One region of the Cryobacterium sp. Hh7 genome, then DNA from elsewhere that is predicted to be linked to it. Evidence: predicted binding sites of a transcription regulator. Region 1 holds the regulator's gene; each other region holds the start of a gene.

Evidence for each region. Region 1 encodes LexA, which represses DNA repair genes until DNA is damaged. Its sites were predicted from a motif close to TCGAACANNTGTTCGA; they were not measured.
Region 2: E3T43_RS09340 (HNH endonuclease signature motif containing protein) is a predicted target of LexA. The motif match lies at 1,337-1,352, and genes of this name have one in related genera.
Region 3: E3T43_RS04340 (Rv2578c family radical SAM protein) is a predicted target of LexA. The motif match lies at 1,714-1,729, and genes of this name have one in related genera.

The regions. Positions count from the first base shown of each region.
Region 1 covers NZ_SOHG01000040.1:32,314-35,587, forward strand. Annotated here, with positions in the region: gene E3T43_RS11675 (histidinol-phosphate transaminase) at 1-194, opposite strand, end outside; gene E3T43_RS11680 (LysM peptidoglycan-binding domain-containing protein) at 226-639, opposite strand; gene lexA (transcriptional repressor LexA) at 930-1,634, shown strand; gene metE (5-methyltetrahydropteroyltriglutamate--homocysteine S-methyltransferase) at 1,742-3,274, opposite strand, start outside.
Region 2 covers NZ_SOHG01000026.1:66,064-69,337, forward strand. Annotated here, with positions in the region: gene E3T43_RS09340 (HNH endonuclease signature motif containing protein) at 1-1,272, opposite strand, end outside; gene E3T43_RS09345 (ABC transporter permease) at 1,566-2,402, opposite strand; gene E3T43_RS09350 (ATP-binding cassette domain-containing protein) at 2,399-3,274, opposite strand, start outside.
Region 3 covers NZ_SOHG01000015.1:79,984-83,257, reverse strand. Annotated here, with positions in the region: gene E3T43_RS04350 (hypothetical protein) at 1-123, opposite strand, end outside; gene E3T43_RS04345 (DNA topoisomerase IB) at 213-1,442, opposite strand; gene E3T43_RS04340 (Rv2578c family radical SAM protein) at 1,738-2,934, shown strand; gene E3T43_RS04335 (sensor histidine kinase) at 3,004-3,274, shown strand, end outside.

The DNA of each region.
Region 1 (3,274 bases):
GGATACCGATTCACCGAGCGGATGGCCTCGGCCAGGCCGGCGAGGATGTCGCGGGCCACCGCTTCAGGAATGGGGTGCGTGTTCTCGTTCACGTTCAGGGCCACTGGAACATGCAGTTGCGGAGCACCGTAGGGCGTCAGGCCGTGCAGGTTGGTGCGGAGGGGAAGATCTTCGAGACTGGTCACCCTCTCCATGCTAGGGCCCCGTACTGCTGCCCATCACTACTTAGGAGTTGGCGGGGATTTCCAGGCGCTGGCCCGGCTGCAGCGTTTCCACCGACAGGGCGTTGATGCGCTTGATATCGGCGACAACGTCGCGCGGGTCGGCGGCGGGAAAGTTCTCTTCAGCAAGGTTCCAGAGAGTTTGGCCGGGTTCGACCGTGATGAATCGGGCTGAACCGACGTCGGTCGGTGAATAGGCCAACGTGGCCACGATGCCGGAGTCGGTTGTGTACGACACGAGATCGATGCCGGTGGCGGCCCCAGAGGCGCCCACCGCTCCCCCATTGACGGCAAATACAAGGGCGCCCAGAACGACCGGCAATGCGGCGAGCGTGGTGAAGACGACTCGCCCACGCCGGGTGAGGCGAAGACGTGTGACGGGCGGGAGAGAAACTGCGGGAGCAAATGCTGTGGTCATGTCAAACCTCCAAGGTAGGCGGGCTGCGAGTCTCGTATTCGGCCCTCGGCCGGGAGGACCGAATACGAAACTATGTTCCGAATATAACTTCGAACAATCGAACATGCAAGCTTTTTCTCGTCTCTGCCCGGAAAATCACGCAACACACTCGAATAAGTGTTTGTTTCAAGGCCGAGAACTGGATAAACTTTCGATAGGTCAATTGCTTGATTGCTACTCAACCAGACACCACCGACATTCCCGCGAGACGTCCTCTAACCCGCGCGGGACCGACGCAAGGAGCGCTTCTCGTGACACAAAGCACCGGCGGTACCCGCGACAAGGGCGGCACTCGGCGCCGCAAGAGTTTGAGCCCGCGCCAGCTCGCCATCCTCGACGTTATTCAGCGTTCGGTCAGCTCGCGCGGCTACCCGCCGAGCATGCGTGAGATCGGTGACGCCGTCGGCCTCGCCTCGCTATCGAGCGTGACTCACCAGCTCAACCAGCTTGAGCTGAGCGGCTATCTGCGTCGTGACCCGAATCGTCCTCGCGCACTCGAGGTACTCATCGAGATTCAACGCGCGCCCGAAGACGTCGGAACCGGCGACCAGGACAGTTTTCACCCGGGCGTGCAGGTCGGCGACGCTGCGATGGTTCCCCTCGTCGGTCGAATCGCTGCCGGCATTCCGATCACGGCAGATCAGCAGATCGACGAGATCTTCCCGCTCCCCCGCCAGCTCGTCGGCCAGGGGGAGCTGTTCATGCTCAAGGTCGTCGGTGAGTCGATGATCGATGCGGCGATCTGCGACGGTGACTGGGTTGTCGTTCGCCAGCAGAAGACCGCGGAGAACGGCGAAATCGTGGCGGCCATGCTCGACAACGAGGCCACCGTGAAGGTACTGCGCAAGCGCGACGGCCATACCTGGCTGCTGCCGCGCAACAGTAACTTCGAGCCCATCGTCGGCGACTACGCCGACATCCTCGGCAAGGTCGTCGCCGTATTGCGCTCGGTCTAGCGAGTCACCTTCAAGCAAAGAAGAGAACAGAAGCACGGCGCGAGGCCCGACCACTAACCGGTGATCGGGCCTGAAGACTACCGGCTGGCGCCAGGTACGCGAGTGAGCTACCGGGTGAGGCTAGCTCTCAGATCGGCAGCGCGGCGATCGCGCACCACCCGGGTCGCAGCCAGCATGTTGTGCAGGGACTGCACCGTCTCCTCGTAGCCACGCGTCTTGAGCCCGCAGTCCGGGTTCACCCAGACCTGGCGTTCGGGGATGGATTCCAGGGCGGTGTCCAGCAGGGTCGTCAGCTCGTCGACACTGGGTACTCGCGGCGAGTGGATGTCATAGATGCCGGCCCCGATGCCGTGGTTGAACCCGCCGGCCTCAATCTGCTGGACCACCTCCATGCGCGAGCGGGCCGCTTCGATGCTCGTGACGTCGGCGTCGAGGTTGCGGATAGCCTCGATGACGACGCCGAACTCCGAGTAGCAGAGGTGCGTGTGAATTTGAGTCGCTTCCGCGACCCCGGCCGTGGCCAGCCGAAAGGAGCCGACCGACCAGTCCAGGTAGTCGGCGTGGTCCTTCTTCTTTAGCGGCAGCAGCTCCCGCAAGGCCGGCTCGTCGACCTGAACGATCTTGATGCCCGCAGCTTCCAGGTCGCCGATTTCATCGCGCAGGGCAAGGGCGACCTGGCGAGCGGTCTCGCCAAGCGGCTGGTCGTCACGCACGAACGACCAGGCCAGAATGGTCACCGGTCCGGTGAGCATGCCCTTGACCGGCTTGGCTGTCAGGCTCTGCGTGTACACCGACCAGTCCACCGTGATCGGGGCCGGGCGCGAGACGTCGCCCCACAGAATGGATGGCCGGGTGCAGCGGCTGCCGTAGGACTGCACCCAGCCGTTCTCGGTCACGGTGAACCCGTCGAGGTTCTCAGCAAAATACTGCACCATGTCGTTGCGCTCGGGTTCCCCGTGCACGAGCACGTCGAGTCCGATCTCTTCCTGCAGGGCGACGACGCGGCCGATCTCGGCGCGCATCAGGTCGCGGTAGTCATCGGCTGGCAGGTTTCCTTTGAGAAACTGGGCGCGTGCCCGGCGAATGTCTGCGGTCTGCGGGAAGGATCCGATCGTGGTCGTGGGCAGCGACGGCAGCTGCAGCGCAACATTCTGAGCAGTCAGGCGATCGGCGTAGGCACCACGGGTGAAATCGGCGTCGGTGAGTGCGGCCGAACGCGCTCGCACCGAACCGTCGCGCACCCCCGGAGCGGCGAGACGCGCGGTCAGCGCGGCAGCGGCATCCGCGAGCGGAATGGCAATGGCCGCCTGCCCCTCAGCGAGGCCGAGCGCGAGGGTGACGACCTGGCCCACCTTCTGGTCGGCAAAGGCCAGCCAGCTGGTCAGGTCGAGCGGCAACGAGGTCTCATCCAGCACGTCGTGCGGCACGTGCAGCAGCGACGTTGAGGTGGATACGGTGACGGAGTCGGACAGCGCGCGCACGCTCTCGGCGCGCTCGAAAGCGCCTGCCAGGTCGCCGCGCCAGATGTTATGCCCGTCAATCACCCCGGCAACGAGGGTCTTGGCGGCCAGCCCGGGCACTGCCTGCGGCAGGGTGCCCCGAACCAGGTCGAGGCCGATCGCCTCGACGGTAGTACTGGC
Region 2 (3,274 bases), on a different contig from region 1:
CTGCTGGAGCAGGTCGATGGCGACGTCGGCGCGGAGTTGGCTGAGGGTGCGGGGCTCATCGGGGCCCTGCAGACTGATCGCAGCATCGGTGACCCGGGTATAGACGCCTTGCAGGTCGTCGCCGGCCGCGCGCAGCCAGAGGGTGGCCATGCCGTCCTGGTCGGGGAAGAACTGCACCCGGCGGTCGGCGAGGCACCGGGTGCGGCGAACGGTGATGCTGTCGGGGTGGAACCGCTCCCGAAGTTTGCGAGCCTTGCCATCGAACTGCGTCGGAGTGAGGCGTTTCGCGTGCGGCAGCAACACCGCCTCCAGCTCGGCCCGGGCGGGCTGCGAGACGGAATCCAGCTGTTCGAGCAGCCGCTGGGCATGCCGCAGGGAGATCTCCCCAGTGCGGAGCGCGGTCAGGGTCTCGGGCCGGGACTCGACCAGCACCCGGCTCTCCCGCAACAGGCCGGACGCGGTGCCGGCCGGGATGCGCAGCGCACAGGCCATTTCGGCGACCAGGCCCTGCTGAGCGGCGAAGGTCGCATCCCAGTCGTGCTCATGTTGCGGACCGGCCTGGGGTCGGCCGGTCTCAGCACTGTTGGTGGTGTAATCCCACGCCTCGGTCAGGACCTCGGCCTTGCTCGCCTGCGCCCACGCGATGACCTTCTCGAGGAAGAGCACCCGGTCGACGAACTGCGCCTGGTGCCGCTGAAACGGACTCAGCACGTCTGCCGGACCACCAGGGGCCAGACCGGGTTGGTCCGGGTCAGCGTCAGCCGGGTCAACGTCAGCCGGGTCAGCCTCAGCCGGGTCAGCCTCGGCAGGGTCAGTGTGACGCTCGTCAGCGGTGCATCCGTCCGGGAGGAAAATGTCCGGGAGGAAATTGTCCGCAAGGTAGTTCGTATAAAGGAACGCTTCGCGGAGGTCCTCATCGAAGACGTTCTCGGGCGGCACCGCACCGAACACCTCGGTCAGGTCGAGGTCGGCCGGAATGGTCGGGCCGTCAATTAGCTCCGGGCGGCCAACCGCGGGGCTCACCGGTGCCGGGCTCACTGGTGCAGGGCTCACCGGTGCCGGGTTGACTGGTTCCAGATCGACCGGGTCGGTGACCTCATACGGGGCGCAGTCTCCGAGCCCCTCGGCCAGTTGGAGCCGCCAATCAGCCTGACACTGCGCCCAGAACACGTCGAACTCGGCACGCTCTTCGAGTGTGGACGGCGGGTAGCCGTGAGCCGCGAAGAACGGATCGACACGGCCCGGCTGTGGGGTGTCGCCGCTCTGGCTCATAGAACAAGTGTATCAAAACCATGCGCCAGAGTCGAGGGTTACTCAGATATGTTTGGATTTCTGTGCGAAGATGCATTCGGGCAGACCGCGCGTTGTCGAGACCGGCTCAGCCCAGTCCGTGGCGGTCTCGGCAAGCTCGACCAACGGCAGTGGCCGGGTTCTCCAGACCGCTCGCGGCGGGAGAGAGCGGGCTCGACCAACGGCTAGGGTCGGTTCCGCAGACCGCCTTGCGTCAGTCGCCCGGATCTTGTCAGGCTCGATCGACGGAAATCAGCGGACCTTCGGTGCACCAGCTAGCTGACGTCCTTCTTCCAGCTCACGGCGTACCCGATGACGGTGGCCACGAGCGCGTAGCCGAGCAGCACGAGGCCGCCCTGCCACCAGTCCAGGGGCGCTGCGCCGGCCGGGTTCATAAGCGTGAAGATGCTCGCGCCGACCAGGGCGTCGGAGGCGGCACCGGGGAGAAAGTTGCCGATCTTCGCGGTGACCTCGAGAAAAGAGGCCGCGAGCCGCAGCAGAGGTTCGACGAACTGGGTGAAGGCGAGCACGATCACGATCGAGGCGACCTGATTGGGCACGAGCACGCCGAGACCGACGCCGATCGCGGCCCACAGGCCCATGGCGAGCACCGAACGAGCTGCCAGCAGCCAGGTCTCCGAATCGAGGAGCAGCGCATCCACACCGAAAGCACTCATGACGCCGCCGCCGATACCAACGGATGCCGCCAGCGCGATGAGACCGAATGCCGCGCCGACCAAGAGGAGTGTGACCGTCTTGGCGCCGAGCACGACCCCGCGTCGCGGTGTCGCCAGAAACGTCGGGGTCAGCGTCTGGTGGCGAAACTCGCCGGTGGTCGCGAGGGCACCGATCAGCACCGGAAAGACATAACCGATCGAGGAGGCGAAGCTATAGATGATGGGTGGGAGGCTTCCGAAACCGCTCAGGTCGCCGCCGCCGGTATTCACAGTATCGGGGCTGATCACACCGGTCTGAAGCCCGGAGAACAGAGCGGCAAGGCCGCCGGCCAGCAGTCCGATGTAGCCAAACAGCACGAGGGCGAGTATCCACCAGAGGCGAGTGGTGAAAATCTTGGCGAATTCGGCCGCAATGGACCGCAGGAACGAAGTCATAGTGATTGGCCTCCGCCGACGAGGGCGAGAAACGAGTCTTCCAGGCCGACTTTCTGCCGATGCAGCACGCTCAGTTCGACCCCGGCTTCGAAGGCGAGGTGGCCGAGCAGGGCCGGGTCGCTGGTTGCCGCGATGAGTCCGGTGCGGCCGGTCGTGAAGGTGATGCCGGCCGCCGTGAGTGCGGTGGCGAGGTTCTCGCGGTCGGGAGAATCCACGATCGTCTGGGCCGCGGTATCCGTGTCGAGGCTTGACAAGGGCCCGAGGTGCACGAGCTCGCCGCGGGCGATGATCACGACGTCGTCGACGCTCTGCTGCACCTCGGAGAGCAGGTGCGAACTGACCAGAACGGTGCGTCCTTCGGCGGCCATGTCGCGCAGAAAACCGCGAATCCAGCGGATGCCCTCCGGGTCGAGCCCATTGATCGGCTCGTCGAGAACCAGTACGCCCGGGTCGCCGAGCAGGGCATAGGCGAGGCCGAGGCGCTGGCGCATGCCGAGCGAGTAACCGCCGACGCGTTGGGCGGCATGGGCGGCGAGGCCCACCTGGGTGAGCACCTCCAGCACCCGGGTGCGCGGCAGTCCGGCTGCGATAGCGTAGACGCCGAGGTGGTCGCGAGCAGAACGACCCGGGTGAAAACTCGCCGCTTCGAGGGCGGCCCCGACCGTTTTAAGCGGATGCGGCAGGTCGCGATAGCGCACGCCGCCGAAGGTGGCCGTTCCGCTGCTCGCGGCGACCAGCCCGAGCAGAATACGCAGGGAAGTGGTCTTTCCGGCGCCGTTCGGTCCGAGAAAACCGGTGACCCGGCCGGGTTCGACTGTGAAGGACAGATCGTTGACCGCGGTGACACCGCCAAAGCGTTTGCTGATGTTCGT
Region 3 (3,274 bases), on a different contig from region 1:
ATGTTCCTGCGCCGGGCCGTCGGGTCCGTCGGGTCCAACGAGCTGGTCGGGGTTTGTGGGAGTATTGGGCGGCTCAGGAATGTCCAGGGGTGGTTCTTCAACGGGGTCAGAGTCGTGGGTCACGGGCATACCTTTCTTATAGACAGCAGCCGGATCAGCTGAGCGGCACTCAAGTTATACCGCGAACGTGCGACATTCTTAAGCGTCGTTTCTCAAACATCGTCACCAAGTACGAGCGTGCGCAGTGCCGTCTCTGCCGAGACGCGGCCGGCCGGGTCTATGGTCTCGCCGGCGCGAAACAGATCCACGATGCGCGGGTCGACGTAGCTCGTGCGGGCGATCGCGGGGGTGTTGCCGAGCACCGCGGCCGCCTGCCGCATCGCTTCGGCAATGGCACGGGTGTCGGCGCGACGGTTGCGCGACGCCGCCCGCGGTTGCCGTGAAGCGGATGCTGCCGGCACGGCCCCAACGCCGGTCGCCGTCGCTGTAGTGCTGGGTTTCGTGCCGGCTCCGGCGGCGCCGTCCCTTGCCCCCTTCCCGGCGGTGCCGGATTTTGTCCCGCTCCCGGCGGTGCTGGCCTTCGCCCTGCTCCCAGCGCTGCCCGATTTTGTCCCCGCGTCGCTGCTCGCCTCATCCTCGTGCGTGGTCATGCCAGCCGCCGCCCTCAGATTCTGCGCGAGGCTCTGGGCCAGACTTTGGGCCGCAGCGGCCGTGCCCCGCAGGGTACGAAAGTCCTTCGCGCTGAACTCGCCGCCGGTGCGTTCCTTGATGAACGAGTTGATATCGGCGGCCGAGAGAGCATTCTCCTCCCCGTCGACCACCCAGGACAGTAGCGGTGCAGCCGGGCGCTCGCGCAGGCGGGCACGCAGATAGGTCGCGAGGTCAGCATCCGTTATGACGCCTTGAAATTGTTGACCACTCTTGGCGGGAAAGTCCAGCCGCACCACGTCTCCCCGCACCGACACGTGCGAACAGAGCAGGGTGGAGAGCCCGTGGCTACCGTAGTCGTCGGCATAACGCTCGCTGCCGATGCGCAGGGAAGCGAGGTCGAGCATGCGAAACGCAGCGGCGAGGGCCCGCGCGCGCGGCTCGCTGTCCCCGCGCAAATCCCGGGTCACCTGACCACGCACCCGGGGCAGGGAGGCGGCCAGCTCCAACGCGCGCTCAAACTTGAGGCGGTCCTTCTGTTCGCGCCAGGCCGGATGGTAGATGTACTGGCGGCGCCCGGCCGCATCGAGGCCGATCGCCTGGATGTGCCCGTTCGGGTGCGGCGAGATCCACACGTCGGTCCAGGCGGGCGGAATCGCTAGCTCCGTGAACCGCTGCCGCAGCTGCTTCTCGGTGACCTTCTGACCGGCCGGGTCGCGGTAGCTGAAGCCCGTGCCCGCGCGCCGCCGGGAATACCCCGGCCGGGTCGGGTCGCTGCGCCGCAGCCGGGTCACGCGGGTGCCGTCGGTGTGCGCATGCTGAAACAGTAGTGCGAATCGCCCTCGTCAGCACGAAAGCGGATGCCGCTGCCCGCCCATCGCCTGCCCGCCGCGCTCTCGCTGGGGCCCGCAGCGCTGGCCGAGCTCAAGGCACTCGCGGCACCCCTGCGTAGGGGTACCCGCGTCTCGAACGAGTGCCGCGACGCGCATCCGCGACCGTTTCGGCGCGACGCGAGCTGAGGCATCCGCTTCAGTGCGGTTTTTTCTGGCATCACTTGCACTTTCCTAGAACTTGTGTTCGACTATACCCATGCGGTGGAGCTCACAGGAACTACAGACCGAACAGGTCGGAGCCCTTCCCGGACTCGCCCGCCTGAATAACCTCGTACGCAGCGTGCAGACGCCCGAGTTCGCCGGAATCACGTTCCACGAGATCCTGTGCAAGTCGGCGCTTAACCACGTACCCGGTCAGAGCGCGCTGCCGTACGGCTACACGATCAACCCTTATCGCGGATGCTCCCACGCCTGCACCTACTGCTTCGCCAGGCCGACCCACCAGTACCTCGACCTCGACGCCGGCAAAGACTTCGATAGCGAGATCATCGTCAAGGTCAACGTGGCCGAGGTGCTGCGCAAGGAACTCGGCAAGCCCACCTGGGGGAGGCATCCGGTGGCGCTCGGCACCAACACCGACCCATATCAGCGCGCCGAGGGACGCTATCGACTCATGCCCGGCATCATCGCAGAACTCGCTGACAGCAAAACCCCCATCTCCATTCTTACCAAGGGCACACTGCTGCGCCGCGACCTGGACCTGCTCGTCGAAGCGAGTGAGCACGTTCCAGTCGACCTGGCCATGTCAATTGCCATCTATGACGATGAGTTGCAGCAATCCGTCGAGCCGGGAACTCCCACGACGAAGGCGCGCCTCGCCACTGTGACCGCGGTGCGCGAACGGGGACTCGACTGCGGCGTCTTTCTCATGCCCATTTTGCCGTTCCTCACCGACACCCGCGCGCACCTCGATGAGGCGCTGCGGCAGGCCAAGGCGGCCGGAGCCACGAGTGTGCTCTATTCCGGCCTCAACCTCAAGCCCGCCGTCAAGGACTGGTACCTGCGCTGGCTCGACCGCGAGCATCCCGAGCTGGTTACCCGCTACCTCGAGCTCTACGCCGGCGGCCAATACGCGCCCAAGGAGTACCGCACCTGGCTCGCCGCGCGCATCAAGCCGCTCATTCGCGCGCACGGCCTCGAACGCGGCATCGTCGACCCCGCAACCGGCGGCCTCCGCTCCAGCGCTCTCCCGTCTTCCCCAGAACGGATGCCCGTCGCCCGCCGGACGCCCGCCTTTACCCCCGCCCGTTCACCGGGCCCGGGCCCGGGCCCGAAAACCGGGCCCATGATGGATCATGGGCCCGGTTCCCTAAGGTGGGCCGGGAGCACGGGGGCGCCCCGGTCCCTGATCGCCGCCGAACTCCCGCCCGACTTGGCCCCGACCCTGTTCTGACCCCATCACTGCCTTCCCCGCACCCAACCCCTACCCACCCCGATGGCATACTTACCTATTGGGGGAAATATGTCTCTAGGGTTACCCGGCCACCTGGTCCAGCGCACGCTCGCACGCGCCATCGCACGGGCCGCGCACTGGTTCGCGCTGACCTGCTTTAGCGCCGCGATCCTGTCCGTCAGCATCCTCACCCTCAGAACCCCCGAACTCTGGATCACCATCGTGGTCGTGGCCGCCATGGCAGCCCTGCTCATCCTCTTCACCAGGCATCGGCGCATCCCGCTGGCCGTTGCCTATCTGCTCGTTGGAACCCTCGGCGTTTACGTCTTCACCGCCACCG